DNA from 4 places in the Bradyrhizobium sp. F1.4.3 genome. Region 2 is predicted to be linked to each of the others. Evidence: predicted binding sites of a transcription regulator. Region 2 holds the regulator's gene; each other region holds the start of a gene.
What was found. The regulator PhoB, encoded in region 2, activates phosphate uptake and scavenging genes when phosphate is short. The targets are predictions, from matches to a motif close to TGTCATNNANCTGTCAT.
Positions count from the first base shown of each region.

Region 1: a site for PhoB is predicted at 1,532-1,548, ahead of ABIB73_RS02410 (glycerophosphodiester phosphodiesterase family protein). Genes of this name have one in related genera too.
Region 3: a site for PhoB is predicted at 2,158-2,174, ahead of phnC (phosphonate ABC transporter ATP-binding protein). Genes of this name have one in related genera too.
Region 4: a site for PhoB is predicted at 2,051-2,067, ahead of phnF (phosphonate metabolism transcriptional regulator PhnF). Genes of this name have one in related genera too.

Region 1 covers NZ_JBEPRN010000001.1:468,765-476,266, reverse strand. The annotation lists gene ABIB73_RS02425 (MBL fold metallo-hydrolase) at 1-181, shown strand, start outside; gene ABIB73_RS02420 (NADPH-dependent FMN reductase) at 366-917, shown strand; gene ABIB73_RS02415 (FtsB family cell division protein) at 1,124-1,441, shown strand; gene ABIB73_RS02410 (glycerophosphodiester phosphodiesterase family protein) at 1,636-3,024, shown strand; gene pdhA (pyruvate dehydrogenase (acetyl-transferring) E1 component subunit alpha) at 3,195-4,217, shown strand; gene ABIB73_RS02400 (pyruvate dehydrogenase complex E1 component subunit beta) at 4,247-5,638, shown strand; gene ABIB73_RS02395 (DUF5076 domain-containing protein) at 5,642-5,944, shown strand; gene ABIB73_RS02390 (nucleoside deaminase) at 5,947-6,399, shown strand; gene ABIB73_RS02385 (pyruvate dehydrogenase complex dihydrolipoamide acetyltransferase) at 6,461-7,502, shown strand, end outside.
Region 2 covers NZ_JBEPRN010000008.1:93,781-101,282, reverse strand. The annotation lists gene ABIB73_RS21570 (Hsp33 family molecular chaperone) at 236-1,243, opposite strand; gene argF (ornithine carbamoyltransferase) at 1,484-2,407, opposite strand; gene ABIB73_RS21560 (aspartate aminotransferase family protein) at 2,407-3,615, opposite strand; gene ABIB73_RS21555 (GcrA family cell cycle regulator) at 4,073-4,582, shown strand; gene phoB (phosphate regulon transcriptional regulator PhoB) at 4,838-5,545, opposite strand; gene phoU (phosphate signaling complex protein PhoU) at 5,568-6,284, opposite strand; gene pstB (phosphate ABC transporter ATP-binding protein PstB) at 6,296-7,117, opposite strand; gene pstA (phosphate ABC transporter permease PstA) at 7,114-7,502, opposite strand, start outside.
Region 3 covers NZ_JBEPRN010000018.1:72,519-80,020, reverse strand. The annotation lists gene phnE (phosphonate ABC transporter, permease protein PhnE) at 1-184, opposite strand, end outside; gene phnD (phosphonate ABC transporter substrate-binding protein) at 256-1,185, opposite strand; gene phnC (phosphonate ABC transporter ATP-binding protein) at 1,250-2,059, opposite strand; gene ABIB73_RS31400 (LbetaH domain-containing protein) at 2,233-2,892, shown strand; gene ABIB73_RS31395 (alpha-D-ribose 1-methylphosphonate 5-triphosphate diphosphatase) at 2,889-4,064, shown strand; gene ABIB73_RS31390 (DUF1045 domain-containing protein) at 4,083-4,781, shown strand; gene ABIB73_RS31385 (hypothetical protein) at 4,785-5,378, opposite strand; gene ABIB73_RS31380 (selenium-binding protein SBP56-related protein) at 5,462-6,862, opposite strand; gene ABIB73_RS31375 (dihydrodipicolinate synthase family protein) at 7,224-7,502, opposite strand, start outside.
Region 4 covers NZ_JBEPRN010000018.1:80,379-87,880, forward strand. The annotation lists gene phnE (phosphonate ABC transporter, permease protein PhnE) at 1-343, shown strand, start outside; gene phnE (phosphonate ABC transporter, permease protein PhnE) at 340-1,188, shown strand; gene phnF (phosphonate metabolism transcriptional regulator PhnF) at 1,288-2,016, opposite strand; gene phnG (phosphonate C-P lyase system protein PhnG) at 2,124-2,588, shown strand; gene phnH (phosphonate C-P lyase system protein PhnH) at 2,593-3,201, shown strand; gene ABIB73_RS31440 (carbon-phosphorus lyase complex subunit) at 3,205-4,308, shown strand; gene ABIB73_RS31445 (alpha-D-ribose 1-methylphosphonate 5-phosphate C-P-lyase PhnJ) at 4,305-5,201, shown strand; gene phnK (phosphonate C-P lyase system protein PhnK) at 5,194-5,991, shown strand; gene phnL (phosphonate C-P lyase system protein PhnL) at 6,028-6,726, shown strand; gene ABIB73_RS31460 (alpha-D-ribose 1-methylphosphonate 5-triphosphate diphosphatase) at 6,742-7,502, shown strand, end outside.

The DNA of each region.
Region 1 (7,502 bases), on a different contig from region 2:
TGTCGCGTTCGACACGGATGGCGCGCTGGCGCAGCAGACCCGCCACAAATTCTACGACATGGCGGCGGCAGAGAAGGCGACCGTGGTCGGCTTCCACTTCACCTTCCCCTCGGTCGGCCACGTCGAGAAGGACGGCGCCAGATATCGCCTGATCCCGTCGGCCTGGAATCCGACGATCTGATCCGGATTAGAACGTTTGCGCGAAGGATCGGGCCGCCGCTTGGCGGCCTGATTGTTTTGGGCGACCATCTGCTTTTGCGAAACGTAGCGTTTCCAAATCGGACCGGTTCATGCACTTGCATCCATCGGCCGGGATCGTTTAAGTGCCGCCCCGGCATCCCCGCTCAAGATTTCGAGGACAACCCATGGCCTACAACATCGTCACGATCGTCGGCAGCCTGCGCAAGGACAGCTTTTCGCTCAAGATCGCCAATGCGCTCGCCAAGCTCGCGCCGGCCTCTCTCAAGCTCGAGGTCGTCACGCTGGCAGGCATCTCGTTCTTCAACCAGGACCTTGAGGGCGCGCCACCCGCCGACTGGCTGGCCTTCCGCGAAAAGCTCCAGAAGTCGGACGGCGTCCTGTTCGTCACGCCGGAATATAATCGCGCCATCCCGGGCGTGCTGAAGAACGCCATCGACGTCGGCTCGCGGCCCTACGGCAAGAGCTCGTTCAACGGCAAGCCGGTCGGCATCGTCTCCAACTCGCCGGGCCCGCTCGGTGGTGTCAGCGCCGCAAAAACGCTGCAGAACATCCTGCCGGGCATCACCGGCCCGATCATGCAGCAGCCGGAGATCTACCTGAACGCGGTCGGCGACGCCTTCGATGCCGACGGCAATCTGGTCAAGGACTCCCTCAAGACCGTGCTCCAGGCCTATATCGACGCCTTCGCCGCGCACGTGGCAAAGCACCACGGCTGAGGCCAAATAGCCCGCGGCCACACGGCAGGTCCTCATCCTGAGGAGACCGCACAGCGGTCGTCTCGAAGGATGGCCGCGGGCTACAGCCGGGCCTCCATGGTTCGAGACGGCGCTTGGCGCCTCCTCACCATGAGGGTCCGCGACGTACGGCTCGTCGGGCAGGGGACATTAGCGCTCCCTTAACCAAGCTGCCCCATCTTGCCAAAATGGTCTCCCGCGCTCGCCTGAAATCGATCCTGACCGGTCTCGCCCTCTACGCGATGGCGGCCGCCATCGTCGGTTATTTCGGCGTCAACGCCTATACCGGCAAATACGGCCTCAACGCCCGCCAGGAACTCGACCAGGAGATCATCGCGCTGACGAGCGAGCTGGCGCAGCTCAAGCGCGAACGCGCCAGGAGCGAGCAGCGCGTGTCGCTGCTGCGGTCCGAGAAGATCGATCCCGACATGCTGGACGAGCGGGCGCGCTTTCAGCTCGACTATGTCAATCCGCATGATCTCGTCCGGATGATCCCGGCGAACTGATCGCGGCGACATCCCGCGTTACGCCGGCGAGCCAAAAGTTCGGCGCATTTTCCCCCGTACATCTCAAGAACTCTTGTCTGCCGGGCCGGCCGTCATCGGCCTGTTAGAGAGTTGAGACAAAGACAAGCCTTGGCCTTGTTCAGCTCGGCCTGGCGGATGCGAAGCGATGCTGCGCAAAAGATGGAGGCTTGGCCATGACGGACAATCGTGCACGGCGGAATGTGCGTGTTGGAGCGATGTTGCTCGGCGCGGCGGCTTTGGCGTTGCTGGCGCCATCGATGGCCTTCGCACAGACAGACCCGGCGCCGGGCGGCGCCAAGCACTTTCTGACCGTCGACGGAAAGCCGCCGCTGATCCTCGGACATCGCGGCGTGCCGGGACTGGTGCCTGAAGAGACCGAGGCATCGTATGACCTCGCCGCGGCGCTGGGGACCGACGCGCTCGAAGAGGATTTGCACCTGACCAAGGATTGCGTCCTGGTGGCACGTCACAACCCCTGGCTCGGCGACAACACCAACGTTGCCGAGGTGGCGAAGACCAATCCGGCGGTTGCGGCTCGCAAGCGCATGGTGCCTGGTGTGCGCGTCAAGGCGCCGTCTTCGACCAGCGGGCCGGCCGACTACCTCATCGATCTCACCGATCCGGCCGATCCCAAATCGGTGCTGAAGTCATTGATCGTCGACGGCGAGGACCACACCAATGACTGGTCGATCACCGATTTCACCATGGCCGAACTGAAGACCTGGATCGCCGGCACCACCTATGATGCGGCCAACGAAAGGCCGAAGGTCTTCAACGGCAAGTTCCCGGTCATCAGTTTCCAGAACATCATCGACATCGCCAAGGCCAAGAGCAAGGAGACGGGGCGTCCGATCGCCGTCTATCCGGAAACCAAGAATCCGACCTGGAACAATGCCCAGGCGATCGCCAATGGCTGCGGCGCGCCCGGCAGCCACCCGCTCGAGGATGCCCTGATCAAGATCATCAAGGACAACGGCCTCAATACGAAGGACGCTCCCATCCTTGTTCAGAGCTTCGAGCCCGGCAGCCTGAAATATATGCGCAGCCATGGCCTGGAGACGCGGCAGGTCCAGCTCGTCGATGGCAACGGTGTCGACTTCAAGACCGGCAAGGTCCTCCTCAACAACATCACCAATTCCCGTCCGTTCGACTGGACGGTTTCGGGTGACCCGCGCCTGTACGATGCGATGCTCACCCCGGCGGGCCTTGCGGAGATCAAGAGCTATGCCGACGGCATTGGTCCGTGGAAGGCCTATATCGTTCCGCTCAAGATTGCGCCGTGGAAGGACAGCAACGCCGACGGCACGCCCTACAAGGGATCGACGCCGGAGGCTTCGACGCAGGAAGCAACCAGCCTCATCGCCGACGCGCACAAGCTTGGCCTGTTCGTGCACGTCTTCACGTTCCGGAACGAGAAAAAATATCTGGCTGCCGACTATCACGGCGATCCAGGCCTGGAATATCTCAAGTTCTTCCGTCTCGGCGCGGATGGGGTCTTTACCGACTTCACGCATACCGGAGTTGGCGCCCGCGCAGCCTATCTGCGGGAGCTAAGCTGGTAAGGCCGGCTTCGCGAAGGAGCTAATGTTGCCTGACGGGTGCCAAAGGTTTTGCAAAATTTCGGCCACATTGCAGTGCGGCATAATGAAAGTCGTGCCATGGCGCGGCGGCGCTTTCGCGCGCGATTGAGTTAGGTTAGAGAGGGCTTAGATTTCTCTGACCCGGAATTCCCATGGCCGCACTCAAGAAAGCCGCCGCAAGCGCTCCACAGAACAAGACCAACGGCGGTTCTCCCCCGGAATTCACCAAAGAGCAGGAGCTGAAAGCGCTCCACGACATGCTCCTGATCCGGCGATTCGAGGAAAAGGCCGGCCAGCTCTACGGAATGGGTGCGATCGGCGGCTTCTGCCACCTCTATATCGGCCAGGAGGCCGTGGTGGTCGGCATGCAGATGGCGCTGAAGGATGGCGACCAGGTCATCACCGGCTATCGCGACCATGGTCACATGCTCGCGACCGGCATGGAGGCCAAAGGCGTGATGGCCGAGCTTACCGGCCGGCGCGGCGGCTATTCCAAGGGCAAGGGCGGCTCCATGCACATGTTCAGCGTGGAGAAGAAGTTTTACGGCGGTCATGGCATCGTCGCCGCCCAGGTCTCGCTCGGCACCGGGCTCGCCTTCGCCAATCACTATCGTGGCAATGACCATGTCAGCGTCACCTATTTCGGCGATGGTGCCGCCAATCAGGGCCAGGTCTACGAGAGCTTCAACATGGCGGAGCTCTGGAAATTGCCGGTGATCTACGTCATCGAGAACAACCGCTACGCCATGGGTACCTCGGTATCGCGCGCCTCGGCGCAGCAGGATTTCTCCAAGCGCGGCTTGTCCTTCAACATCCCCGGCCACCAGGTCGACGGCATGGACGTGCGCGCGGTGAAGGCGGCGGCCGACGAGGCGGTCGCCTGGTGTCGCGCCGGCAAGGGGCCCGTGATCCTGGAGATGCAGACCTACCGCTACCGCGGCCACTCGATGTCCGACCCGGCAAAGTACCGCACGCGCGAGGAGGTCGAAAAAGTCCGCCACGACCAGGACCCGATCGAGCAGGTGCGCAACCGCCTGCTGGCTGACAAGGTCAGCGAGCAGGATCTGAAGGCGATCGACGCCGAGGTGCGCGACATCGTCAATGCATCTGCCGATTTCGCCCAACATGATCCCGAGCCGGATGCCGCCGAGCTCTGGACCGACGTTTACCGCTGAACGCGCGCAAGCTTTCTTTTGGAGTCGATATGCCAATTCAAGTGCTGATGCCCGCGTTGTCGCCCACGATGGAAAAGGGCAACCTTGCCAAGTGGCTGAAAAAAGAGGGTGAGACGATCAAGTCTGGCGACGTCATCGCCGAGATCGAGACCGACAAGGCGACCATGGAGGTCGAGGCGACCGATGAGGGCACGCTCGGCAAGATTTTGATCCCGGAGGGGACCGCCGACGTCGCCGTCAACACGCCGATCGCGACGATTCTCGCCGATGGCGAGAGCGCCGCTGATCTGGCCAAGGCGCCCGCGCCCGCCAAGCAGGAGAAGGCCGCGGAGTCCGCAACTCCTGCTGCCGCAAAGGCCGAGGCGCCGCAGCCGAAGGCTGCACCGTCCGCCCCGCAGGCCGTCGCCGAGCCAGATCCGGAAGTGCCCGCGGGCACCGAGATGATCACTCAGACCATCCGCGAAGCACTGCGCGACGCCATGGCCGAGGAGATGCGGCGCGATCAGGACGTCTTCGTCATGGGCGAGGAGGTCGCCGAATACCAGGGCGCCTACAAGGTAACGCAGGGCCTGCTCCAGGAATTCGGAGCGAGGCGCGTGATCGATACGCCCATCACCGAGCACGGCTTTGCCGGCGTCGGCGTCGGCGCCGCGATGGCCGGCCTGAAGCCGATCGTCGAGTTCATGACATTCAACTTCGCCATGCAGGCGATGGACCAGATCATCAACTCCGCGGCCAAGACGCTCTACATGTCCGGTGGCCAGATGGGCTGCTCGATCGTGTTCCGCGGACCGAACGGCGCCGCTGCGCGCGTCGCCGCCCAGCATAGCCAGGATTACTCGGCCTGGTACTCGAACGTTCCGGGCCTCAAGGTCGTCGCGCCGTTCTCGGCTGCAGATTACAAGGGCCTGCTCAAGGCCGCGATCCGCGATCCCAATCCGGTGATCTTCCTCGAGAACGAGGTGCTCTACGGCCACACCGGCGAAGTGCCGAAGCTCGCCGACTTCGTGATCCCGATCGGCAAGGCCCGCATCGTGCGCTCCGGCAGCCATGTCACGATTATCTCCTGGTCCAACGGCATGACCTATGCGCTGAAGGCCGCCGACGAACTCGCCAAGGACGGCATCGAGGCCGAGGTGATTGATCTGCGCACGCTGCGTCCGATGGACACCGAGACCATCGTCAACTCGGTCAAGAAGACCGGCCGTGCCGTCACGGTCGAAGAGGGCTGGGCCCAGAGCGGCGTCGGCGCCGAGATCGCCGCGCGCATCATGGAGAACGCCTTCGACTATCTGGATGCGCCGGTCGCGCGCGTTTCCGGCAAGGACGTGCCGATGCCCTATGCGGCGAACCTGGAGAAGCTCGCGCTGCCGTCAGTGGCCGAAGTGGTCGAGGCCGCCAAAGCTGTCTGCTACAGGTAGGCCATGGCGGGTCCGAAGGAGCAGCCGTTGCCACCCGACGTCCTCGCCCGTGATGACGCGGTCGAGATCCTGCGCGTGTTCGTGCTGGATGGCGGGCTGTCGATGGCGTTCCAGCGTGCCTTCGAAGAGCCCGATATGTGGGGCCTGCTGCTGGTCGATCTCGCCCGTCACGCCGCACGCGCCTACGCGCGCGAGAGCGAATATACCGAGGAAGACGCCATGAACCGGATCCTCGAGATGTTCCAGGCCGAGATCGAACGGCCGACCGATACCGGCACGACGACGCCGCGCGGGAAGGGGCACTGACCGTGGCGGTCGAATCCCACCACTACGATTTCATGCTGGAGGCGATCCGCGAGGCGGAAGCTTCGATTGCGCAAGGCGGCCTGCCGATCGGCGCCGTGCTGACGCGCGACAACAAGATCATCGCCCGCGGCCACAACAACCGCGTGCAGGAGAACAATGTGATCCTGCACGGCGAGATGAGCTGCCTGCGCGAGGCCGGCGCGATCACATTCCACGACACAGTCATGTACACCACGCTGTCGCCATGCTCGATGTGTGCCGGCGCGCTCGCTTTGTTCAAGGTCTCGCTGGTGGTGATCGGGGAATCCGTCACCTTCCCGGGCTCCAAGGACATCCTCGACAAGTTCGGCATCCCCTGGATCGACCTTGCCGACGACCGCTCCATCACCATGATGAAGAATTGGCGTTCTATCCCTGCCAATGAGCGCCTCTGGCAAGGCGACATCGGCAACTAAACCTGGTCTGTTCGTCTTCGCTCCGGAGGCGACGTTTTGAGAAGTTCTTCGTGAGGTCAGCATGCCCATCAACATCCTGATGCCCGCTCTTTCGCCAACGATGGAGAAGGGCAACCTCGCCAAGTGGCTGAAGAAGGAAGGCGACAAGGTCAAATCCGGCGATGTCATTGCCGAGATCGAGACCGACAAGGCGACCATGGAGGTCGAGGCGATCGACGAAGGCACGATCGCCAAGATCCTGGTGCCCGAAGGCACGCAGGACGTCCCGGTCAACGACGTGATCGCGGTGCTTGCCGGCGAGGGCGAGGACGTGAAGGCGGCAGGTGCAGGGGCTGCGAAGCCTAGCGCTTCCGCCGCACCGCCCAAGGCAACCGAGAAGTCCGCTTTGGCTTCTGCCGCTGCGCCGGCGCCCGCACCAGCCGCGCCCAAGGCTGTGCCGCCGGCCGCCGCAGCGCCCGCACCGCAAGCTGCGGCTCCCGCCACGCAGAGCAACGGCCATGGCGGCCGCGTGTTCTCCTCACCGCTCGCGCGGCGTCTCGCCAAGGAAGCCGGCGTCGATGTTGCGATGGTCACCGGCACCGGCCCGCACGGCCGCGTGGTCGCGCGCGACGTCGAGCAGGCGAAGTCAGGCAAGGGCCTGAAGGCACCTGCGGCTGCGCCGTCCGGAGCGCCTTCGGTCGCGCCGACCATGTCGGACAAGCAGATCCTGTCGCTGTTCGAGCCCGGTTCCTACGAGGTCGTCCCGCATGACGGCATGCGCCGCACGATTGCGCAGCGCCTGACCGCCTCGATCCAGAACGTGCCGCACTTCTACCTCACCATCGACTGCGACATCGGCAAGCTGCTCGCCGCGCGCGAGGAGATCAACGCCGCCGCGCCGAAGGACAAGGAGAAGAAGCCGCTCTACAAGATCTCGGTCAACGACTTCGTCATCAAGGCGATGGCGGTCGCTTTGCAAAAAATCCCGAACTGCAATGTGAGCTGGACCGAGTCCGGCATGGTCAAGCACCACCATTCCGACGTTGGTGTTGCCGTGGCGATGCCCGGCGGCCTGATCACGCCGATCATCCGCAAGGCGGAGGCCAAGACGCTTTCGACCATCT
Region 2 (7,502 bases):
TCGCGAAAAACGACGACACATGATCGCCCCTCAAGGTCGAGCCGGGATGGGCGACACATACGACAAATCCGAATTTCGGTAAAGTGGAATATTTTTGGGATGGCGGATTGACAGAGGGGCGAAACAGGCGCTGCCGTAGGGTGGGTTAGCCGAAGGCGTAACCCACCAAGGTCTATCCTCGCCGAAGCAGAGGGTGGGTTACGCTTCGCTGACCCACCCTACGATCAACCACCACTTACGCGTCCTCCACACCCGCATCATGCGGCGTGAACTCATACACCGACGAGCAGAACTCGCAGGTCACGACGACCTTGTCGTCCTTGACCATGGCGGCGCGGTCGTCGGGCGAAAAACTCTTCAGCATGGACGCGACCGCGTCGCGCGAGCAAGAGCATTGCGCCTTCAGAGCCAGGGGATTGAACACGCGTACGCCGCGCTCGTGGAAGAGGCGGTAGAGCAGCCGCTCGCCGGAGAGATCCGGATCGATCAGCTCGACGTCCTCGACGGTTTCGATCAGCGAGCGCGCCTCGACCCAGGCATCGTCCTCGGCAACAGCGTGCACTTCGGTGCCTTCGGGCGCATCGCCGGGATGCAAATCGGCTTGCTGCGCGCGCTCTGGCGCCTTCGGCAGGAACTGCATCAGCATGCCGCCGGCCCGCCAGCGATGCTTGCCGCCATCGCTCGAGCGCCACTCCTCGCCGACCGCGAGGCGGACGCGCGTGGGGATCTGCTCGGAGCGCAGGAAATATTCATGCGCGGCCTCTTCCAGACCGCCGCCGTCGAGCGCGACCAGGCCCTGATAGCGGCTCATGTCGGGACCCTGGTCGATGGTCATCGCGAGATGGCCACGGCCGAGCAACGCGCCGGAATCCTTCGCCTCGCCAAGGCGCGACGCGTCGTAGCGGGCATAGGCGCGCAAGCGATCCGGCGCATTGTAGTCCACCACCAGGAACGACACCGGACCGTCGGTCTGGGCCTGGAGGATGAAGCGGCCCTCGAATTTCAGCGCCGAGCCGAGCAGCGTCGTCAGCACGATCGCTTCGCCGAGCAGCTTGCCGACCGGCGCGGGATAATCGTGCCTGGTCAGGATCTCGTCGAGTGCAGGACCAAGCCGCACCAGGCGCCCGCGCACGTCGAGCGCGTCGACCTCGTAAGGCAGTACGGCGTCATCGATCGGAACCGCTGATGGCGCGCGAACCGGGCCTTCGGGCCCGGTTTTCATGTCAGGGGATTGGGAAACCATGGCACTTTATCTGGGGTCGGAGGTTGGAAATGGAAGGGGGGTGCGAGGCAGCGTGTTCCGGATTCAGTTAGGGTTGCACAACGATACCGCAAATTCGGTGTCGTCCCGGCGAAGGCCGGGACCCATCACCACAGGCTTGAGCTTGGCGAAGACCATTGGCCTCAACCATCCTGCCACACGAGAGATTCCGCGGTATGGGTCCCGGCCTTCGCCGAGACGACGAATGGCTAATTCGTCGCGTTACTTCACCGCGTCAAAGCACCAGGCCAAGATGCCCTTCTGCGCGTGCAGGCGGTTTTCGGCCTCGTCGAACACGACCGATTGCGGGCCGTCAATCACCTCGTCGGTGACCTCCTCGCCGCGATGGGCCGGCAGGCAGTGCATGAACAGCGCGTCGGGCTTGGCCAGCGACATCAGCTTGGCATTGACCTGGTAGGGCTTGAGCACGTTGTGGCGATGCTCGCCTTCCTTGTCGCCCATCGACACCCAGGTGTCGGTGACGACGCAGTCGGCGCCGCGCACGGCGGCCTCCGCATCGGTGCCGAGCATAATCGGCGCGCCGGTGGCCTTGATCCAGTCGCGCATCGCCTTCTTCGGCGCGAGCTCCGGGGGCGTAGCGACATTGAGCTGAAATTTGAAGCGTTCGGCCGCATGCGCCCAGGACGCCAGCACGTTGTTGTCGTCGCCGGTCCAGGCCACTGTCCTGCCCTCGATCGGGCCGCGATGCTCCTGATAGGTCAAGAGATCGGCCATCACCTGGCAGGGGTGCGAGCGCCGCGTCAGGCCGTTGATGACGGGCACGGTCGCGTTGGCCGCGAGCTCCAGCAGCGCCTCGTGGTTGAGGATGCGGATCATGATGGCGTCGACATAGCGCGACAGCACGCGCGCGGTGTCGGCGATGGTCTCGCCGCGGCCGAGCTGCATCTCGGCGCCGGTGAGCATGATGGGCTCGCCGCCGAGCTGGCGCATGGCGACATCGAACGACACCCGCGTCCGCGTCGACGGGCGCTCGAAGATCATCGCCAGCGTCTTGCCTTCGAGCGGCCTGACCGGCTGATGCGCCTTCTGCTTCGCCTTCATGGCGGAGGAGGCGTCGAGCATGCTCTTGAGCTCCGACAGCGGCAGCTCGTTGATGTCGAGAAAATGCTTGGGCGTCTTGCTCATCAGCTTGCCGCCCGCTTGGTCCGACTGGCCGAGATCGCGGCGCAGGCGCGTTCGAGCCGCGCGACGCCGTCCTCGATCTCCGCCTCGGTGACGATCAAGGGCGGCAGGAAGCGCACGACATTGTCGCCGGCCCCGACGGTGAGCAGCTTTTCATCGCGCAACGCCGCAACCAGATCTCCCGAGGGCACCACCGCCTTGATGCCGATCAGAAGCCCCTCGCCGCGGACCTCGCTGACGACATCGGGATGACGGTCGATCACGGAGGCGAGCTTCTGCTTGAGCAGCAGCGACATCTTCTGCACGTGGTCGAAGAAGCCGGGCTTGAGCATGACGTCGAGCACGGCGTTCGCCGCGGAGACCGCGAGCGGATTGCCGCCGAAGGTCGAACCGTGCGAGCCGGGCGTCATGCCGGAGGCCGCTTCCGCGGTCGCAAGGCAGGCGCCAATCGGGAAACCGCCGCCGAGCGCCTTGGCCAGCGACATCACGTCCGGCGCGACGCCGAAACGGCGATGCGCGAAGAGATCGCCGGTGCGGCCCATGCCGGTCTGCACCTCGTCGAACGCCAGCAGCATCTCGCGCTCGTCGCAGAGCTGGCGCAGCGCCTTGAGGAACGCCGGCGTCGCCGAACGCACACCGCCCTCGCCCTGGATCGGCTCGATCAGGATACCGGCGGTCTGCGGGCCGATCGCCTTCTTCACAGCATCAAGGTCGCCATGCGGGACCTGGTCGAAGCCGTCCATCGGCGGACCGAAACCTTCGAGATATTTTGCCGAGCCGGTCGCAGCCAGCGTCGCCAGCGTACGGCCATGGAAGGCACCCTCGAAGGTGATCATGCGATAGCGATCGGGATGGCCTTTCATGGCCTGGTAGCGGCGCACGACCTTGATCACGCATTCCAGCGCTTCGGCGCCGGAATTGCAGAAGAACACGAAGTCCGCGAAACTCTCGTTGCAAAGGCGGGCCGCGAGCTTCTCGCCGTCCGGGCTCTGGAACAGGTTCGACATGTGCCAGAGCTTTGTGGCCTGCTCCTGCAACGCCTTGACCAGCGCGGGATGGGCATGGCCGAGCGCATTCACCGCCACGCCCGAGGTGAAATCGAGATAGCGATCACCATTGGTCGCAATCAGCCAGCAGCCCTCGCCGCGTTCGAAACCGAGATCGGTCCTGGCGAAAACGGGGAGCAAATGCGGCGCTGCGCTGTTGGTCATGACGGTCACTTGGGTGTTGAGGACAGCCTGTACGTGCTTCACGCAGCGCACCATTGACTGGCCCGGAAAACGAAACGTGCCGCCTTTTAAGGGCGGCACGCACCACCATCTTATGCTTGGCACCACGGGTGTCAATGCCGCCCGGAAAGCCTCGCGAAACGCTGAATCCGTAGTCTTGCGGTGACGAATTTGCGGGGTTTTGGCCACGGAACATGTGGAAGCGAGTCGGCGGACTCTTGCGCGCGAGTCACGCCATATTGTAGCGTTTGGCTTGTCAGATACGACATCTCGTGCAGCAGTTCTGATCCTCTAGGTCCTCATGTACCGGCGTAAACGTTCGGGCGTTATTGGCGCGCCCGGCGAGCCTTAAGGGATTCTGACGGCACGGGTTTTTCGAGGCTTAGGCATTCGTTGTGCAGCCCCAGAATGGCAGGCGCGCGACGAAGGAAAGGGTGCAATGACGGTTTTGACCTGGTCCGACGATCGCGTCGAACAGCTGAAAAAGCTCTGGGAGGCCGGACTTTCGGCCAGCCAGATCGCAGCCGAGCTCGGCAATGTGACCCGCAACGCCGTGATCGGCAAGGTGCACAGGCTCGGGTTGTCCGGCCGCGCCAAGAGCCCGTCTTCGGCGGCGCCGAGGCCGCGCAAGGCGCGTCCCGCGCAGCACATGATGCGGGTGACCCGGCCGATCGCGCGCGGCAACACCGCGCTGGCGCAGGCCTTCGAGGTCGAGGTGGAGCCTGATCCGGTCACCTACGACAACGTGGTGCCGATGAGCCAGCGGCTGTCGCTGCTCGAATTGAACGAGGCGACCTGCCACTGGCCGGTCGGCGATCCTTCGAGCCCGGATTTCTTCTTCTGCGGCGGCAAGGCGCTCTCCGGCCTGCCCTATTGCGCCCAGCATTCGCGCGTCGCGTACCAGCCGGCGGCGGATCGCCGACGGGCGGCACCGAAGCCCGCGCGGTGAGTCAGTTCTGAAATCAAGATGGAGCCGTCACACGATGACGGCCCAGCAAACTCGATGTCGTCCCGGACAAGCGCGCCCTAAGCGCGCGCAGATCCGGGACCCATAGCCACTGCAAGATGTGGCTACGGAGACTCGGGGTTACCTTCTTCGCGCAACAACTACGCCCTGTGGTTATGGGTCCCGGATCTGCGCTTACGCTTGTCCGGGACGACACTGAGAACGTGGCTGCAATCCGCTAACACAACGCCCCCAGCCTTACGCCTGCTCCGCCTTCGCAAAGCGATCATCTAGCGCATAGCCCGCGCCGCGCACGGTGCGGATCGGGTCCTGCTCGCGGCCGAGATTGAGCAGCTTGCGCAGGCGGCCGATATGCACGTCGACGGTGCGCTCGTCGATGTAGATGTCACGACCCCAGACACTGTCGAGCAACTGCTCGCGCGAGAACACGCGGCCGGGATGCTCCAGGAAGAACTCGAGCAGGCGATATTCGGTCGGGCCGAGATCGATCGGCCGGCCCGAGCGCGCCACGCGGCGTTTTTCCCGGTCGAGCTCGATGTCGCCAAAAGCCAGTACGGTGGCGAGCCGCTCGGGGCTTGCGCGCCTGAGCAGTCCCTTCACGCGTGCCAGGAGCTCCGGCACCGAGAACGGCTTGACGATGTAGTCGTCGGCCCCGGTCGCAAGTCCGCGCACCCGCTCGCTCTCCTCGCCGCGCGCGGTGAGCATGATGATCGGGAGCTGCTTGGTGTCGGACCGGGCACGCAAGCGCCGGCACAACTCGATCCCGGAGAGGCCCGGCAGCATCCAGTCGAGCACGATCAGGTCGGGGATGTGCTCCTTGAGGCGGGTGTCGGCGTCGTCGCCGCGCATCACCGTCTCGACGTCATAGCCGTCGCCTTCCAGGTTGTAGCGAAGCAGCTCGGTGAGAGCTTCCTCATCCTCAACCACCATAATGCGTGCGCCCATCGGGTCGTCGCTCCTTAAGTGTTCAAGTATTCGGAACCGTCGTGGCGAAGGTCGTCATATCACCCTTCGGGCGTTTGTCGGTCATCGCCTGACCTTCGATCATGTAGAACACGGTCTCGGCGATATTGGTGGCGTGGTCACCGATCCGCTCGATGTTCTTGGCGCAGAACATCAGGTGGATACAGAACGAGATGTTGCGCGGATCCTCCATCATGTAGGTAAGGAGCTCGCGGAACAGCGAGGTGCAGATGGCGTCGACTTCCTCGTCGCCCTTCCACACCGCCATCGCCGCCGGCAGGTCGTGCGCGGCATAGGCGTCCAGCACCGATTTGACCTGCTGCTGCACGAGGTCGGTCATGTGCTCGAGGCCGCGGAACAGCTTGAGCGGATGAAAATCGGTCTCCAGCGCCGCGACGCGCTTGCCCATGTTCTTGGCGAGGTCGCCAATGCGCTCGAGATCGGTCGCGACGCGCATCGCACCGACGATCTCGCGCAGGTCGATCGCCATCGGCTGGCGGCGCGCGATGGTGAGCACGGCGCGCTCCTCGATCTTCTTCTGAAGCGCGTCGATCTCGACGTCGGTTGCGACCACGCGCTGGCCGAGCGGGACGTCGCGGCGGATCAGCGCATCGACGGAATCGACGATCATGCGCTCGGCGAGGCCGCCCATCTCGGCGACCAGCCGAGTGAGTTCCTGGAGGTCGGTGTCGAAGGCCTTTGCGGTATGTTCGGAACCCATGTCCTGTCTCCTCAGCCGAAGCGGCCGGTGATGTAGTCCTGCGTGCGCCGATCGGTCGGCGAGGTAAAGATCTTGCTGGTGTCGTCGAACTCGATCAGCTCGCCGAGATACATGAAGGCGGTCTTGTCGGAGACGCGTGCCGCCTGCTGCATGTTGTGGGTGACGATCGCGATCGTGTAGTTCTCGGACAATTCCTGAATCAGCTCCTCGACCTTGGCGGTCGAGATCGGATCGAGCGCCGAGCAGGGCTCGTCGAACAGAATCACCTCGGGCCGCACCGCGACCGTGCGGGCGATGCAGAGGCGCTGCTGCTGGCCGCCGGAGAGCGACAGCCCGGAGGCGTTGAGCTTGTCCTTGACCTCGTTCCAGAGCGCGCCGCCCCGCAGCGCCTTCTCGACACGGCCGTCCATCTCCGACTTCGAGATCTTCTCATAGAGGCGGATGCCGAAGGCGATGTTCTCGTAGATCGTCATCGGGAACGGCGTCGGCTTCTGGAACACCATGCCGACCCGCGCGCGCAGCAGATTGAGGTCGAGCTTGGTGTCGAGGATGTTGGTCTGGTCGAGCATGAGCTGACCGGTGGCACGCTGGCCCGGATAGAGATCGTACATCCGGTTGAAGATGCGCAGCAGGGTCGACTTGCCGCAGCCCGACGGGCCGATGAACGCCGTGACGCGGTTGGTGCCGAGCGCCAGGTTGATGTTCTTCAGCGCATGGTGCTCGCCGTAATAGAAATTGAGATTGCGCACCGTCACCTTGGCCGGCGCCTCGGGCAGCGTTGGCGTCTGGGGAAGCCCGCCGGCCGCGCTCATTGATACGGAAAGATCACTCATTTTGCGGTCCTCTCGGCGCCAAGGATGCGCGCGCCAATGTTAAGGGCAAGCACGGTCAGGGTGATGAGCAGCGCCCCGCTCCAGGCCAGCTGCTTCCAGTAAGCGTAGGGGCTCTGCACGAAGTTGTTGATGGTGACCGGCAGGTTCGCCATCGTCTTGTTCAGGCTGAGGCTGAAGAACTGGTTCGACAGCGCGGTGAAGAGCAGCGGCGCGGTTTCACCGGCGACGCGGGCGGTTGCGAGCAGCACGCCGGTGATGAGGCCGGAGCGCGCAGCGCGATAGGCGATGCGCTTGATCACCAGCGAGCGCGGCAGGCCGAGCGCGGAGGCCGCCTCGCGCAGCGCGTTCGGCACCAGGAGCAGCATGTCCTCGGTCGTGCGCAGCA
Region 3 (7,502 bases), on a different contig from region 2:
TGCCGAAATAAGTGAAGAAGGTGCGCAGGTTAACCTCGGCGCCGATCGAGGCCACGATCAGTGCAGCGACGAACAGCCCGGCACCTGCCGCAAGCCGCAGGCGCTTGCGCGCAACCGCCTTGCGGTAGGCCGCATTCAGCACGGCGAGCTGCGGCTCGGGGAGAATCGAAACGGCGAGCGTCATGTGTTCGACGGTCCATCAAGAAAAAGAGCCGGGTCCATCGACCCGGCTCGAGTAGCATCGTCCTGACGAGATCAGGACGCCTTCTTGCGCAGATTGTCGACGAACTTGATCAGCTCGATCGTCTTGTTGTAATCGTCATTGGCGATCGGCTCCCACGGCTTGTTCTTACCGTCGGAGAGCTTCTTGAACGCCTCGGGATCCTTCTGCGCCGCCTCAAGGAAGGCCTTCTTGATCGCGGCCTTCATGTCGTCCGGCAGGTCGCTGAGATAGGCGTAGGGCGAGTTGATGATGAGGTCGGACTTCACGATGATGCGGAAGTCTTCCTTCTTCATCACGGTGCCGTCGGCCGACTTCACCATGCCCTTGTTGAGCATGCGGGTCAGGTTGGAATCGTCGTCGGCGTTCCACCAGTTGGCGGCGACGTCGACCGTGCCCTGGGCCAGGGCCAGCACGGCGTTCTCGTGGCTGCCGGTGAAAATGACCTTGGAGAAATAGGCGTCGGGATCGATGCCCATCGCGTTCAGCTTGAAACGGGGCATGTTGTTGCCAGAAGTAGAATTCGGATCAACAAGCCCGAGATTCTTGCCCTTGAGCTCCTCGACCTTCTGGTACGGCGACTTGGCCAGCACGTAGAACACCGAGTAATAGCCCTTCGAGCCGTCGGCGTTGACGTCGATCACGAAGGCGTCGGTCTTGACGCCGGTCAGGCGGGCGCGCGCGAACGAGGCCGGGCCGTAATAGCCGATATGGATGTTGCCGGCGCGCTGGCCTTCGATGACGGCCGCGTAGTCGTTGGCGACACGCAGGGTCACCTTGATGCCGAGTTCCTTCGACAGATAGTTGACGAAGGGCCCGTAGCGCTCGGTGACGCCGGAGCCGTTCTCGGCCGGGATCACGGCGAAGGTGATCTCCGGATATTTTGTCTTCCAGTCTTCGGCGGAAGCGGATCCGGCAAAGGCGAGCGCGGCAGTGCCGGCAAGGATTAATCTGCGAGTGATCATGATACCCTCTTCATCGGTTGGGATCGGTTGACGCAAAAACTGGCAACTACAGAAGCGCCGCCTGTCAGGCGGCCGCGGCGGTTCCGAGCGCCGGGACGCCCTCGGGCGCCGGCGCAGGCGTGCCGCCCATGACGTCGGCGGCTTCGAGGTCGTAGAGCTCACGCGCGACGAGGTCGGTCAGCGCAGACGGCGCGCCGTCGAACACCACGCGACCCTGCGCCATGCCGATCAGGCGGTCGCAATAGCTGCGCGCCAGATCGAGCGAATGCAGATTGCAGATCACGGTGATGCCAAAATGCTTGTTGATGCGCAGCAGCGCATCCATGACGATCTTGGTATTGCGCGGGTCGAGCGAGGCGATCGGCTCGTCGGCGAGGATGATGTCGGGCTGCTGGACCAGGGCACGGGCGATCGCAACACGCTGCTGCTGGCCGCCGGACAATTGGTCGGCGCGCTGGGCTGCGAGCGAAGCGATATCGAACTGTTCGAGCGCCGACATCGCCAGCGCCTTGTCCTGCTCGGGCCAGGTCTGCGACAGCGAGCGCCAGGCCGGCATCTTTGCAAGGCGCCCCATCAGCACATTGGTCAGCACGTCGAGCCGGCCGACCAGGTTGAACTGCTGAAAGATCATCGCTGACCGCGCCCGCCATTGCCGCAGCTCCTTGCCGCGCAGCGCAGTGACGTCCATGCCGTCGAACAGGATGCGGCCCTGCGTCGGCGTCGCGAGGCGGTTGATGGTCCGCAGCAAGGTCGACTTGCCGGCGCCGGAGCGCCCGATCACACCGACGAAGCCGCCGGGGGCAATTTGAAACGAAGCGTCGTCCACCGCGGCTTTTGCGCCGAAGCGGCACGTCAGACCTTCCACCACCAGCATGCAGGACTCCAGAGTAGCTGGGACCACCGCTAACGCCGGCGCTTGACACTTGTGTGACACCCGCGCTGCGGTGCGGCGTTGCTACACACCTCATCCACTGTCATCGCGCCGTCATGACGTTGTCATCAAGCCGCTCGAAGAGAACCGCCTGCCTCGGACTTTTCGGATACACCATGGCCGCCAAAGCGCTCTCGGTCCAACCGACCATCGATCCTTCAGCAAAACTGCACGAGACCCGGCTTGGTGCCTATACCGAGGTCGGCGCGCGCACGATCCTCAACGAAGTCACGATGGGTGATTACTCCTACGTCGTGAACGACGCGCAGATCACCTACACCACCATCGGAAAATTCTGCTCGATCGCGGCGATGACGCGCATCAATCCCGGCAATCATCCGATGCACCGCGCGACACAGGCGCATTTCACCTACCGTTCGAGTGCCTACTTCCCGGGCGAGAGCGACGACACCGAATTCTTCGACTGGCGACGCCAGCATCACGTCCATATCGGCCATGACGTCTGGATCGGTCATGGCGCGATCGTGCTGCCGGGCCGCAACATCGGTACCGGCGCGGTGATCGCGGCCGGCGCCATCGTTACCAAGGACGTGCCGGCCTACACCATCGTCGCCGGCAATCCGGCGCGCATCGTCCGCCGCCGCTTCTCGGAAGACGTCGCCGGGCGGCTCGCCAGGCTGGCCTGGTGGGACTGGGATCACGACAAATTGCGTGCAGCACTGCCCGATTTTCGCAAGCTCGCGATTGAAGATTTCCTGACGACATACGAAGCAGGGGCACATTCCTCTGCCAGCAAACGAAGCGCGGTCGCGTGACAGACATTCTCCTTGAAGGTGGCCGGGCCCTGATCGGCTCCGAGCTCGTCGAAACTTCACTTGGCGTGTCCGGAACGGATATCGCGCAGGTCGATGCGTCCCGCGGCCGTGCACGGCTGGCGATCGACGCGCGCAATCTGTTGGTGCTACCGGGCATCGTCGACATCCATGGCGACGCCTTCGAGCGGCAGATGATGCCGCGGCCCGGCGTCGGCTTCCCGATCGACGTCGCGCTCGTCGATAGCGACCGCCAGGCGATCGCTAACGGCATCACCACCGTGTTCCATGCCACCACTTGGTCGTGGGAGCCGGGCCTGCGCAGCGCCGAGAATGCCCGTGCACTGCTCACGGCGATCGAGGCAATGCGGCCCCAATTTGTGGCCGACACCCGCTTCCATCTGCGCCACGAGACCCATAATCTCGACGCCGAGGCGGAGATCTTCGGATGGCTCGCCGAAGGCCGCATCGATCTGTTCGCCTTCAACGACCACAGCAACGTGAAACCCAGCAAGCGTGCCCAATCGGCCGAACGCGCCGGACTCTCGACCGAAGCCTTCAACGACCTGCTCGACCGGGTCCTGGCCCGCCGCCCCGAGGTGCCGGCCGCGAACGCGCGGCTGGCCGCCGCAGCGCGCGCTGCAAATGTCCGCATGCTCTCGCATGACGACGCGAGCCCTGCGATGCGCCGGGATTTTCGCGAGCAGGGCGTCTCGATTGCCGAATTCCCAATCAACGAGGAGACGGCACGATCGGCGGCCGCGGGCGGCGACTTCATCGTGTTTGGCGCGCCAAATGTCGTGCGCGGCGGCAGCCACACCGGCTGGACCAGAGCGTCCGACATGATCGCCAAGGGCCTCTGCTCGGTGCTGGCATCCGACTATTACTATCCCGCGCCGCTGCTTGCCGCGTTCCGGCTCGCCGCCGACGGCGTGCTGCCGCTGACGGAGGCCTGGAAGCTGGTCTCGGCCGCACCGGCGCAAGCCACCGGCCTGATCGATCGCGGCGCGCTCGCTGAGGGGCGCCGCGCCGACATCCTGCTGATCGACGGCAGCGCGCCGCGGCGTCCGCGGCTGGTCGCGGTGATCGCAGCGGGAAAGCTGGTGCACCTGACCGATGCGACGCGGCTGCTCAGCGCGGCGGCGACGCCGCGCGAGGCTGTCGTTGCGGCTTAAACCGGTTATGCTCGGGCAATGACAGGTTTCCCCCGCTACGCGATTTATTTCGTCGCCGACGCTGCCAGCACGCTGTCCCGCTTCGGCGCCGAGCTGCTCGGCTATGCGGCCCACACCGGCCGCGAGGTGCCGTTCCCGGGCGAGGCGCTGCGGACGGCGCCAGACTGGCGCGACGTCAGCGCCGATCCCCGCAAATACGGCTTTCACGCCACGCTGAAGGCGCCGATGGCGCTAGCGCCCGGCAGGACCGAAGCCGAACTCGCCACAGCCTGCGCGACATTCGCCGGCAGGGCGCGGCCGATTCCACTGATCCATCCGGTCGTCGATTCCATCAGTGGCTTCATTGCCGTCATTCCGGCCGAGCCGGTTGGCGAGCTCCAGCAACTCGCCGCCGATTGCACCCGCGATTTCGATGAATTTCGCGCCGCCCTGAGCACCGAGGACCGCGCGCGGCGCAAGCCCGAGAAGCTCGGCGAACGACAGCGCGACTATCTCGATCGCTGGGGCTATCCGTACGTGATGGAAGAGTTTCGCTTCCACATGACGCTCACCGGCCGGCTGGATGCGGAGCGGCGCGGGCCGATTCTGGAGATGCTGCGGGCGAGGTTTGCCGCTCTCGATCTCAACACGCTCGCGATCGATCGCATCGCTCTGTTCAAGCAGGATGATGCCAAGGCGAGATGCCGCATCATCGGCGAGTGGGCTTTGACGCGGTAGACTTCAGCGCCAGCTCGCAAGACTAAACGCGAGTCCCACGGCGCCGACCAGGATCAGGCTGGTCGCCCAGATTGCATCCAGATTGAACCAGCTTCGCGAGACGAACCTCAATCCCAGATAGCGATAGACCAGCCACGCCAGACATCCGCCAGCGCTAACCATGGCCGCAACGTGCACCAAAGACACCAGCACCGCCATTCCGAGACTTGCCTTCATGAGCGCGCCCGCCGCTTCATGACCGGCATCGAGCTCGAAGGCCTGACAGAGCCCGAGATAGATCGGCACGAGCATCAAGGTGGCGCCGTGGGCAATGGCGATGGCAAATGACCAGAGCGCCAATTGGGTTGGCGGGATTCGTGCCAGCGCGCGCGGATGGCGCCGCTCGATCAGCCGGTAGACGCCGAAACCGATGACGAGAAGGCTCGCGCCGAGCTGGATCGAACGCTGCCATTCGGCCAGCACGAGCAGGAACGCGAATGGCAGCAGCACGAGAAGTGTTGCCAGGAGATGTCCGGCCGCCAGAGCCCACAATGCACGGAAGAGCGCGCGCGGGCTCTTGTCCATGAGCCCTGCCGAAACGGCGAGCGGCCATCCCATTCCCGGATTGACTCCGTGATAGAGACCGCTCGCGACCAGAGCGAGCCACAGCCAGCCGAGCGCCGGGCTCGCGTGCCCCCAATCTAGGCCGACGGGTAGCAAAAGGAGTCCGTCGAACAGTCGCCGCCCTCCAGCCTGATCTGGTGTGCACGATATCCGTCGGCGAAGCTCACGAAGTAGTCCTTGTCGAGCTCGAGGCCGCCGTTGCGACCGACATTGGCCATGACTTCCACACCCGGAACCCCGTCGGGATAGAACTGGTCATCCCAGGTGGAATAGAGCGAATTGGTCCAGTACACGCGCCTGCCATCGCGGCTGATCTCGACCATCTGCGGACCGGCCGCAAATGCCTTGCCGTTCGGATGGGGGGTGCGGCGCGCGATGCCGCCGATGTGAACCGAGCCCACAAGCTTCGGCTTTCGCGGATCACTCACATCGTACTGGCGCATTTCGCCCGTGCCCCAGCACGAGACATAGAGAAACCGGTCATCCATCGACAGATCGATGTCGGTCACCAGCGGCGGCACGGCGCCAAAGCCCTGGAGCAGCGGCGGGAGCTTCTCCTTTGGCGCGGACTCGGGCGGGATCGTCGCCGTCTTCTCCGCATGGAATTTTCCGCCTTCGCGCCACCAGGTCCAGATCGATGCTTCGAGATTGGTGGTGTCGACCACAACGCCTACGAAGCCGTATTCGCGAACCGGATCGTGCGCGGGCCGCACCTCCAGCGCCATCTGATGATTGGCGCCGAGATCGATAGTCTGCACGTTGCGACGGGCGCGGAGGTCCCAGAAGTGGAGACGATGACCATATTTATTCGACAGCAGATCCTCCGGGACGATCCCGTTCTCAAATTGCGGCGGCAACGCCCATTCGCTCGTCACCATGTAGTCGCGCGGCAGGTTCCACCAGAAATCATAGTGCAGCGTCTGCGGACCGCGGTCGATCTCCCATCGTCCAAGGACCTCGAACGTCTCGCAATCCATGATGAATACGCCTGGAGGCCCGTTGGTGCCGTCGTTGCCGCCGCCTCCTAGCGTGCTCACGTAAACGCCGTCCGGCCCGCAATGGATCGTGTGCGGCCGCGAGTAGCCGGTCTTTTTGAAGACTTCCTCGGGCTCGATGATCTTGTGGATTTTGGCTTTGGTCGGATCGGGCTTGGTATCGATGATATAGATGCGCGACGAGCGCAGCCCGGGGATGATGAGATAGCGGCGCTCGATGAAGGCATGTCCGGCGAGTGGCGATAAGGCGGAGGAGCACGCATTCCAGCCGAAGTGGTGAAACTCATCGCCCTTGTTTGGCATCGTCACGGTGTGAACGATTTGGCTGTAAGTCGGCGATCCCGGCTTGACGTCGATGACCGCGAGAGCATCCGGCTCTGAGAAATCCGGACTGAGCAGCAACGTGTAGGCAAAGTTCTCTGCAGGTGCTTCCATCGCAAGCTTGGGCGATGCGTGAAAGGTGGGATCCGGCCTCATCGTCATGGCACTGCCTCCCTGTTTCGTCGGCTCGCTCCAACCTGGCTCGGGATAACGGCATAATGAAGAGCTGTTACGCGATGTCTTGAGATGCTCCGCGGGCCTGGTTGGCGAGCGTACAATATGTCATCGCGGGGCTGCGGGAAACCGGCCGAACCGCGCTAATTCGACGCCTTCCAAATAGAAGCCGGCGGGATCAGGCCAAGGCGCGCACCTCACATTCGGCGTCGCCCCCGCCACGGCGGGGACCCATAACCCCAGGGAGGGATTATGGAGCGGGCTGATAACTCTGAGTCTTCGTCAAACCACGCCCTGTGGTTATGGGTCCCGGCCTTCGCCGGGACGACGGCGGAGCGAGCGGCGCCCGCTACTTCCCCCACCGCAACGCCAGCGCGTCGCGTTCCTTCGCGAGCTCCAGCAGCCCTGCCCGCGTTGCTGGATGCAGCGGCTGCAGCGGATGGCGCACGGTGTCCGATTTGATCACGCCGCCGGCCTGCATCATGACCTTGCAGGCGATCAGGCCGCATTGGCGGTTCTCGTAGTTGATCAGCGGCAGCCAGCGTTCGTAGGCGGCCTTGGCCTCCTCGCGCTTGCCCGCGAAATAGGGATCGATGATCTGGCGGATGCCGTCGGGATAGCCGCCGCC
Region 4 (7,502 bases), on a different contig from region 2:
GTTCTCCGAGATCGTCGAAAATGCCGACATGAAGCCGGTCGAAGGCATCCGCTCGACTGGCGCGAGCTGGCTATCCTGCATGCGCTTTGCGATCCTGCCCCAGGTCTCGGCAGGCTATGCCAGCTACGCGCTGTTGCGGTTCGAGATCAATGTGCGCGAGGCCTCGGTGATGGGCTTCGTCGGTGCCGGCGGCATCGGACAGGAGCTCATCGTTGCGATCCGCAAGTTCTACTATTCCGATGTCAGCGCCATTCTCGTGACCATCATCATCACGGTCTTCCTGATCGACATCACGACCGGCTGGGTGCGCGGCCGATTGTTCGGCAAGGAGGCGCGGACGTGAGCAAGCCGCCCGAAGTCGATACCGCGGAGATCCGCGCGCGCTATCCCGATGTGTTCGAGCGGCCGGCCGCGGCGCGGCTCGCAACTCCGGCAATGATCGTCGCAGCGCTTGCCATTTTTATCTATGGCCTGGTCGACCTCGATTTCTCGCCGTCACGGCTCTTCAACGGCCTCAGCCAGCTCGGCTGGATCAGCATGATGATGATCCCGCCCGATCCCGGCTCGTCGCTGCCGCTTTATCTGAAGGCGATGGGCGAGACGCTGTCGATCGCGCTGCTCGGCACCACGCTGGCCGCGCTGTTTGCGCTCCCGGTCAGCCTGCTGGCCGCGCGCAACGTCGTGCCGTCAAAGATCCTGCGCTTCCCGGTCCGGCGTTTCCTCGATTCGATCCGCGGCGTCGACACGCTGATCTGGGCGCTGGTGTGGATCAATGTGGTCGGGCTCGGCCCGTTCGCCGGCGTGCTCGCCATCGCGGTGTCGGATTTCGGCGCCTTCGGCAAGCTGTTCTCGGAGGCGATCGAGGGCGCCGACCAGAAGCAGGTCGAGGGCATCCGCGCCTCCGGCGGCAGCGCAGTGCATGAAATCCGCTTCGGCCTGCTGCCGCAGGTGCTGCCCGTGATCGCCGGTCAGGTGCTCTATTTCATCGAATCGAACACGCGCTCGGCCACCATCATCGGCATCGTCGGCGCTGGTGGCATCGGTCTCCAGCTCGCCGAGCAGATCCGCGTGCTGGAATGGCAGAAGGTTTCGTTCCTGATCCTGATGATTCTTGTCGCGGTCGCCGCGATTGATTTCGTCTCGGGCAAACTCCGCTTCGCGATCATCGGCCGGCGCGCGGTGGCGTAATCGCAACTGCCGTAGGGTGGGCAAAGCGAAGCGTGCCCACCGCTTTCTTTGGCATTCAGGACAGATGGTGGGCACGGCGCAAGCGCGCCTTTGCCCACCCTACGACTCCACCAGAAACTCCACCCGCTCCGCGGCGAAGCGCGAGTGCTTGGTCACCAGTGGCTTGCCCGCGAGATCGAGGTCGGTGGCATCGACCACCAGGATCGGCCGTCCCAGCGGGAGGTCGAGCCGCGCGGCGTCGGTCGCATCGACGATGCCGGCCGTGATCCGGGTCGCGCCGCGGCGATAGTCGCGGACGCCGTAATGCTCAAGCAATTTTGTCATTGAGCGCGTCGCGGCGAATACAACGCCGGCATTCGGAAAAAGCTCCGCCGACAGCCAGGTGGTGGAGACGCAGATCGGCGTGCGATCGGCGAGGCGTATAGCCTCGATCCGGACCAGCGGTGCGCCGGCCTGGAGGCCGAGCTCCCGCGCGAGCTCGCGGGTCGCGACGTCCTCGGAGGCCTCGATCAGCTGGCCGCGCGGCTCGCGGCCGCCGGCGCCGACGATCTCGGAGAAGCGGGTACGCGAGCGCAAGGGATAAGCGAGGCGTTGCGCCTCGACATAGGTTCCGCTGCCGCGCTCGGCGCGCACAAGGCCGCGTTCCGCAAGCGCGGCCAGCGCGCGCCGTACGGTGTGGCGGTTCACGCGATAAGTTTCGGCGATCTCCATCTCGCCCGGCAACTTGTCGCCCGCGGCAAAGCGGCCGTCGGCAATGCCGCGCTCGATGCCGTCGGCAACGAGACGCCACAGCGCGACGCCGGAGGAGGCGGTGTCCTGCATGCTCATGTCGCTGGTCAGCCTAGCCTGAAAATCACACGTTTGTCACGAAACAGTCATGGCGCTCCCGTATCAAGTTGTCTATTATCATAGACAACTTGAATTCGGCAAGTTTGGTGAAAGTGGTGACCCAGAACGACAAGCAGCAAGCCCAGCGCAAGGCCGCGATGGCCGTGCTGGCGCACGCGGAGGCGGGCGAGATCGCCGCTCGCCTCCGCACTCTCGCCCTGCCGGGCCATCAAAGTCTGCGCGAACCTGAAAACGGCCTGGTGATGCTGCGCGGCCGGGTCGGCGGCGACGGCGCGCCGTTCAATCTTGGCGAAGCGACGGTGTCGCGCGCGGCGGTGCGGCTTGCGAGCGGCGAGGTCGGCTTCGGCTACACGCTCGGGCGCGATGGCGAGAAGGCGCGATTGATCGCGCTGTGCGACGCGCTGGTGCAGTCGCGGGATTTTGGCGCGGCGGTGGAGCGGGACGTTATCGGCCCGTTGCGTGAGCAGCTTATGATTCGGCGCAAGCAGGCGGCGGAAGAGACCGCTGCGACGAAGGTTGATTTCTACACCATGGTGCGCGGTGAGGGGTGAGGCCATGACCACGATTGCGGAACTGCCGCCGGGTTTTGCCGACAAGGTGTTGTCGGCGCAATCGACCTTTCGCTCGGTCATGGACGCAATGGCGCGGCCGGGCTCGGTCCATCGCATCGTGCCGATAGCGGGCACGCCCGATACGATGATGCGCGGCACGGCCGCGATCGCGCTGACGCTGTTCGATCACGACACGCCGCTCTGGCTCGATGCACGGATGTCGGAGAGTTCGGACGTGGTGAAATGGTTGAAGTTCCACACCGGCGCGCCGGTCATCCAGGACTCCTCCATTGCGAGCTTCGCGCTGATCAGCGACGGCGCCGCGCTTCGCCCGCTCGAGCGTTTCGCGCTCGGCACCAGCGAATATCCGGATCGTTCCACCACCGTGATCGTCCAGGTCGATAGCCTGGACGCGGGGCACAGCTTCGAGCTGCGCGGCCCTGGCATCGATGGCGTCGCGACGCTCCAGGCTTCGATCAAGCCCGCCGATCTGTTCGAGCGGCTGCGGTTCAACGAGGCGCTGTTTCCGCGCGGCATCGACGTGGTGCTGGTCGCTGATGACGCAGTGGTTGCGATCCCGCGCACCGCGCGTGTCGTGAACAAGGGAAGCTGAAGCATGTATGTCGCAGTCAAAGGCGGCGAACGCGCCATCGAGAACGCCCATCGCCTGCTGGCGTACGCGCGGCGCGGCGACCAGGGCGTTCCGGAAGTTACGCTCGACCAGATCTCGGAGCAGCTCGGCCTCGCCGTGGACCGCGTCATGAGCGAGGGCTCGCTCTACGATCGCGAGCTCGCGGCGCTCGCAATCAAGCAGGCGCGCGGCGATTTGATCGAGGCGATTTTCCTGGTTCGCGCCTTCCGCGCCACGCTGCCGCGTTTCGGCGCCAGCGAACCGGTCGACACCGGCGCGATGCGGGTGCAGCGGCGGGTGTCGTCGACCTTCAAGGACATCCCCGGCGGCCAGATCCTCGGGCCGACCTTCGACTACACACATCGGCTGCTCGATCCCTCGCTCGCCGAGGGATTTGTTCCTGAGCAGCCTGCGACGGCCGAAGCGTCGACGGCACCGACGCCGCGTGTGACCGACATTCTGGGTCGCGACGGGCTGATCGAATCTTCGCCACAGTCCGAGGAAGGCGCCAGCGTCGGCGATCTCACCCGAGAGCCGCTGAACTTTCCGGCCGACCGTGACCTGCGCCTGCAAAATCTGGCGCGCGGTGACGAAGGCTTTCTGCTCGCGATGGGCTATTCCACCCAGCGCGGCTACGGCCGCAACCATCCGTTCGCCGGTGAGATCCGCTTCGGCGAGGTCGAGGTCGAATTCTCTGCCGAAGATGTCGGGTTTGCCGTGCCGCTCGGCTCGATCGAACTCACCGAGTGCCAGATGGTCAACCAGTTCAAGGGCTCTGCGACGGAAGCGCCGTGCTTCACCCGCGGCTACGGTCTTGCCTTCGGCCAGAGCGAGCGCAAGACCATGTCGATGGCGCTGGTCGACCGTGCGCTCCGCGCCCGCGAGCTCGGCGAAGAGGTGGGCGCACCGGCGCAGGATGAAGAATTCGTGATGTCGCATTCGGACAATGTCCAGGCGACCGGCTTCGTCGAGCACCTGAAGCTGCCGCACTATGTCGACTTCCAGTCCGAGCTCGGCCTCTTGCGCAAGCTACGCAAGGAGTTTGCTGAGGCCAATGCGCCTGAGACCATGAAGGAGGCCGCGGAATGAACGCGCCTGCCTACAATTTCGCCTATCTCGACGAACAGACCAAGCGGATGATCCGCCGCGCGATCCTGAAGGCGATCGCGATCCCCGGCTATCAGGTGCCGTTCGCCAGCCGTGAAATGCCGATGCCCTATGGTTGGGGCACCGGCGGCGTGCAGGTAACGGCCGCGATCCTCGGCCCCGATGACGTGCTGAAGGTGATCGACCAGGGCTCCGACGACACCACCAATGCGATCTCGATCCGCAAGTTCTTCGCCAAGACCGCGGGCGTTGCCACGACGACGGCGACGGAGGACGCGACGGTGATCCAGACCCGCCATCGCATTCCGGAGACGGCGCTGCACGAGAACCAGGTGCTGGTCTATCAGGTGCCGATCCCGGAGCCGCTGCGTTTCCTCGAGCCGCGCGAGACCGAGACGCGGCGCATGCATGCACTCGCCGAATACGGCTTGATGCACGTAAAACTCTATGAGGATATCGCCCGCTTCGGCCACATCGCGACGGCTTACGCCTATCCGGTGAAGGTGAACGCGCGTTACGTGATGGACCCGTCGCCGACGCCGAAATTCGACAATCCCAAGATGGACAATTGCCCGGCGTTGCAACTGTTCGGCGCCGGCCGCGAGAAGCGCATCTACGCGATTCCACCCTACACCCAGGTGGTGTCGCTCGATTTCGAGGACCATCCCTTCGAGCCCTACCGCTTCAACGCGCCGTGCGCGCTGTGCGGTGCCGAGAATTCCTATCTCGACGAGATCGTCACCGACGACAAGGGCAGCCGCATGTTCGTGTGCTCGGACACCGACTATTGCGAAGGCCGCCAGGCCGCCGGCCATCACGGTAGCCTGAGTGCCGCGCCGTACAAGGAGAAGGCGCAGGGGGGATCAAATGGCTGATCACGACATGCTTGAGAACGACCAGCCGCTGCTGGTGGCAAAATCCCTCTGCAAGTCCTACGGCCGCATCGTCGCATGCCGCGACGTGTCGTTCGCGCTCTATCCCGGCGAGGTGCTGGCGATCGTCGGCGAATCCGGTTCGGGCAAATCGACTCTGCTCCAGCTCCTGTCGGGCCAGCTCGCGGCCAGTGGCGGGCATGTGTCCTACCAGATGCGCGACGGCATCACCCGCGATCTTGCCACGCTCGGCGAGGCGGAGCGGCGTTTCCTGTTCCGCACTGACTGGGGCTTTGTGCACCAGGATCCCGCGCAGGGCCTGCGCATGGCGGTGTCGGCCGGCGCCAATGTCGGCGAGCGGCTGATGGCGGTGGGCTGGAATCACTACGGCCGCATCCGCGACACCGCATCCGACTGGCTCGCCCGTGTCGAGATCGACGTCGCGCGCATCGACGACGCGCCGCGCACTTATTCCGGCGGCATGCGCCAGCGCCTCCAGATCGCCCGCAACCTCGTCACCGAGCCGCGGCTGGTGTTCATGGACGAGCCGACCGGTGGCCTCGATGTCTCGGTGCAGGCGCGGCTCCTCGATCTCCTGCGCAGCCTCGTCGCCGAGCTGAACCTCGCCGTCATCATCGTCACCCACGATCTCGCCGTGGCGCGGCTGCTGTCGCACCGCGTGATGGTGATGAAGGGTGGCCGCGTCATCGAGACCGGTCTCACCGACCAGGTGCTTGACGACCCGCGCGAGCCCTATACGCAACTCCTCGTCTCCTCGATACTGCCGCCATGAGTCTTCCAACATGAGTCTTCCAACATGAGTCCCCCGATGACCGCCATGATCGACATCGCCGACGCCAAGAAGACTTTTACGATGCACCTGCAAGGCGGCATCGAATTGCCGGTGGTGAGCGGCGTGACCTTTCACGTCAACCCGGGCGAATGCGTCGTGCTGTCGGGCCCGTCCGGCGCCGGCAAATCGTCGATCCTGAAGATGATCTTCGGCAATTACCGCTGCGACTCCGGCCGCATCGGCATCCGCCATCGCGGCGAGGTAATCGATCTCGCCACCGCCGAGCCGCGGCAGGTTCTCAATGTCCGCCGCGCCACCATCGGCTACGTCAGTCAGTTCCTGCGCGCGGTGCCGCGGGTTGCGACCATTGACGTCGTCGCCGAGCCCTTGATCGTCAACGGGATGTCCCGCGCCGATGCGCAAGCGCGTGCCGGCGAGTTGCTGCATCGCCTCAATATCCCCGAGCGCCTCTGGCAGCTTCCGCCCGCGACCTTCTCCGGCGGCGAGCAGCAGCGCGTCAACATTGCGCGCGGCTTCATCTCGGAGCTGCCGATCCTGTTGCTCGACGAACCGACCGCCTCGCTCGACGCGGCCAATCGGGCCGTCGTGGTCGAGTTGATCGCCGAGAAGAAGAAGCAGGGCGTTGCCATGGTCGCGATCGTCCATGACGACGAGATCCGCCATCTCATTGCCGACCGCATCGTCGACGTCACCAGCTTTGCCGCTGCGGCCTGAAGGAAAATGAAGGACATGAACGCCAAGCCGAAGGAAACCGTGGTCGCCAATGCCAGGATCGTGCTGGCTGACCGGGTGATCGAACAGGGCTGGCTCGCTCTCGCGGATGGGCGCATCGCCGAGATCGGCGAGGGCAGGGCACCCGCGGGCGCCGACGACGTCGGTGGCGACCTGATCATGCCCGGTCTGATCGAGCTCCACACCGATCATCTCGAAGCGCATTACGTGCCGCGGCCAAAAGTGTTCTGGAATCCGGTCGCCGCCGTCATCTCCTATGACGGCCAGCTCGCCACCTCAGGCATCACCACCGTGTTCGACTCGCTGCGGGTCTGGCGTGAGGACGGCGCCGAGGAGGTCGATGGCCGCGCCGGCGTGCTCGCCGCCGCGATCACAACCGCGCGTGACGCCGATCTGCTGCGTGCCGACCACTTCCTCCACCTGCGCTGTGAAATCCCGATGCCGAGCGTGGTCGAGGAGGCCAAGGAGCTGATCGATCGTCCCGACGTGCGGCTGATGTCGCTGATGGATCATACGCCTGGTCAGCGCCAGTTCCGCGACGAGGTCAAGCTGCGCGACTATTACCGCGGCAAGGGTGGCGGCAAGACCGATGCCGAGCTCGACGAATTGTTCGCGAAGCGCTTCGAATATCAGAAGACCTATGCCGCGACCAACATGCGCCAGATCGTGGCGCTGGCGCACAAATACAACATCCCGCTCGCGAGCCATGACGATACCACCGAGGAGAACGTCGCTGATGCCGTGCGCGATCGCGTTTC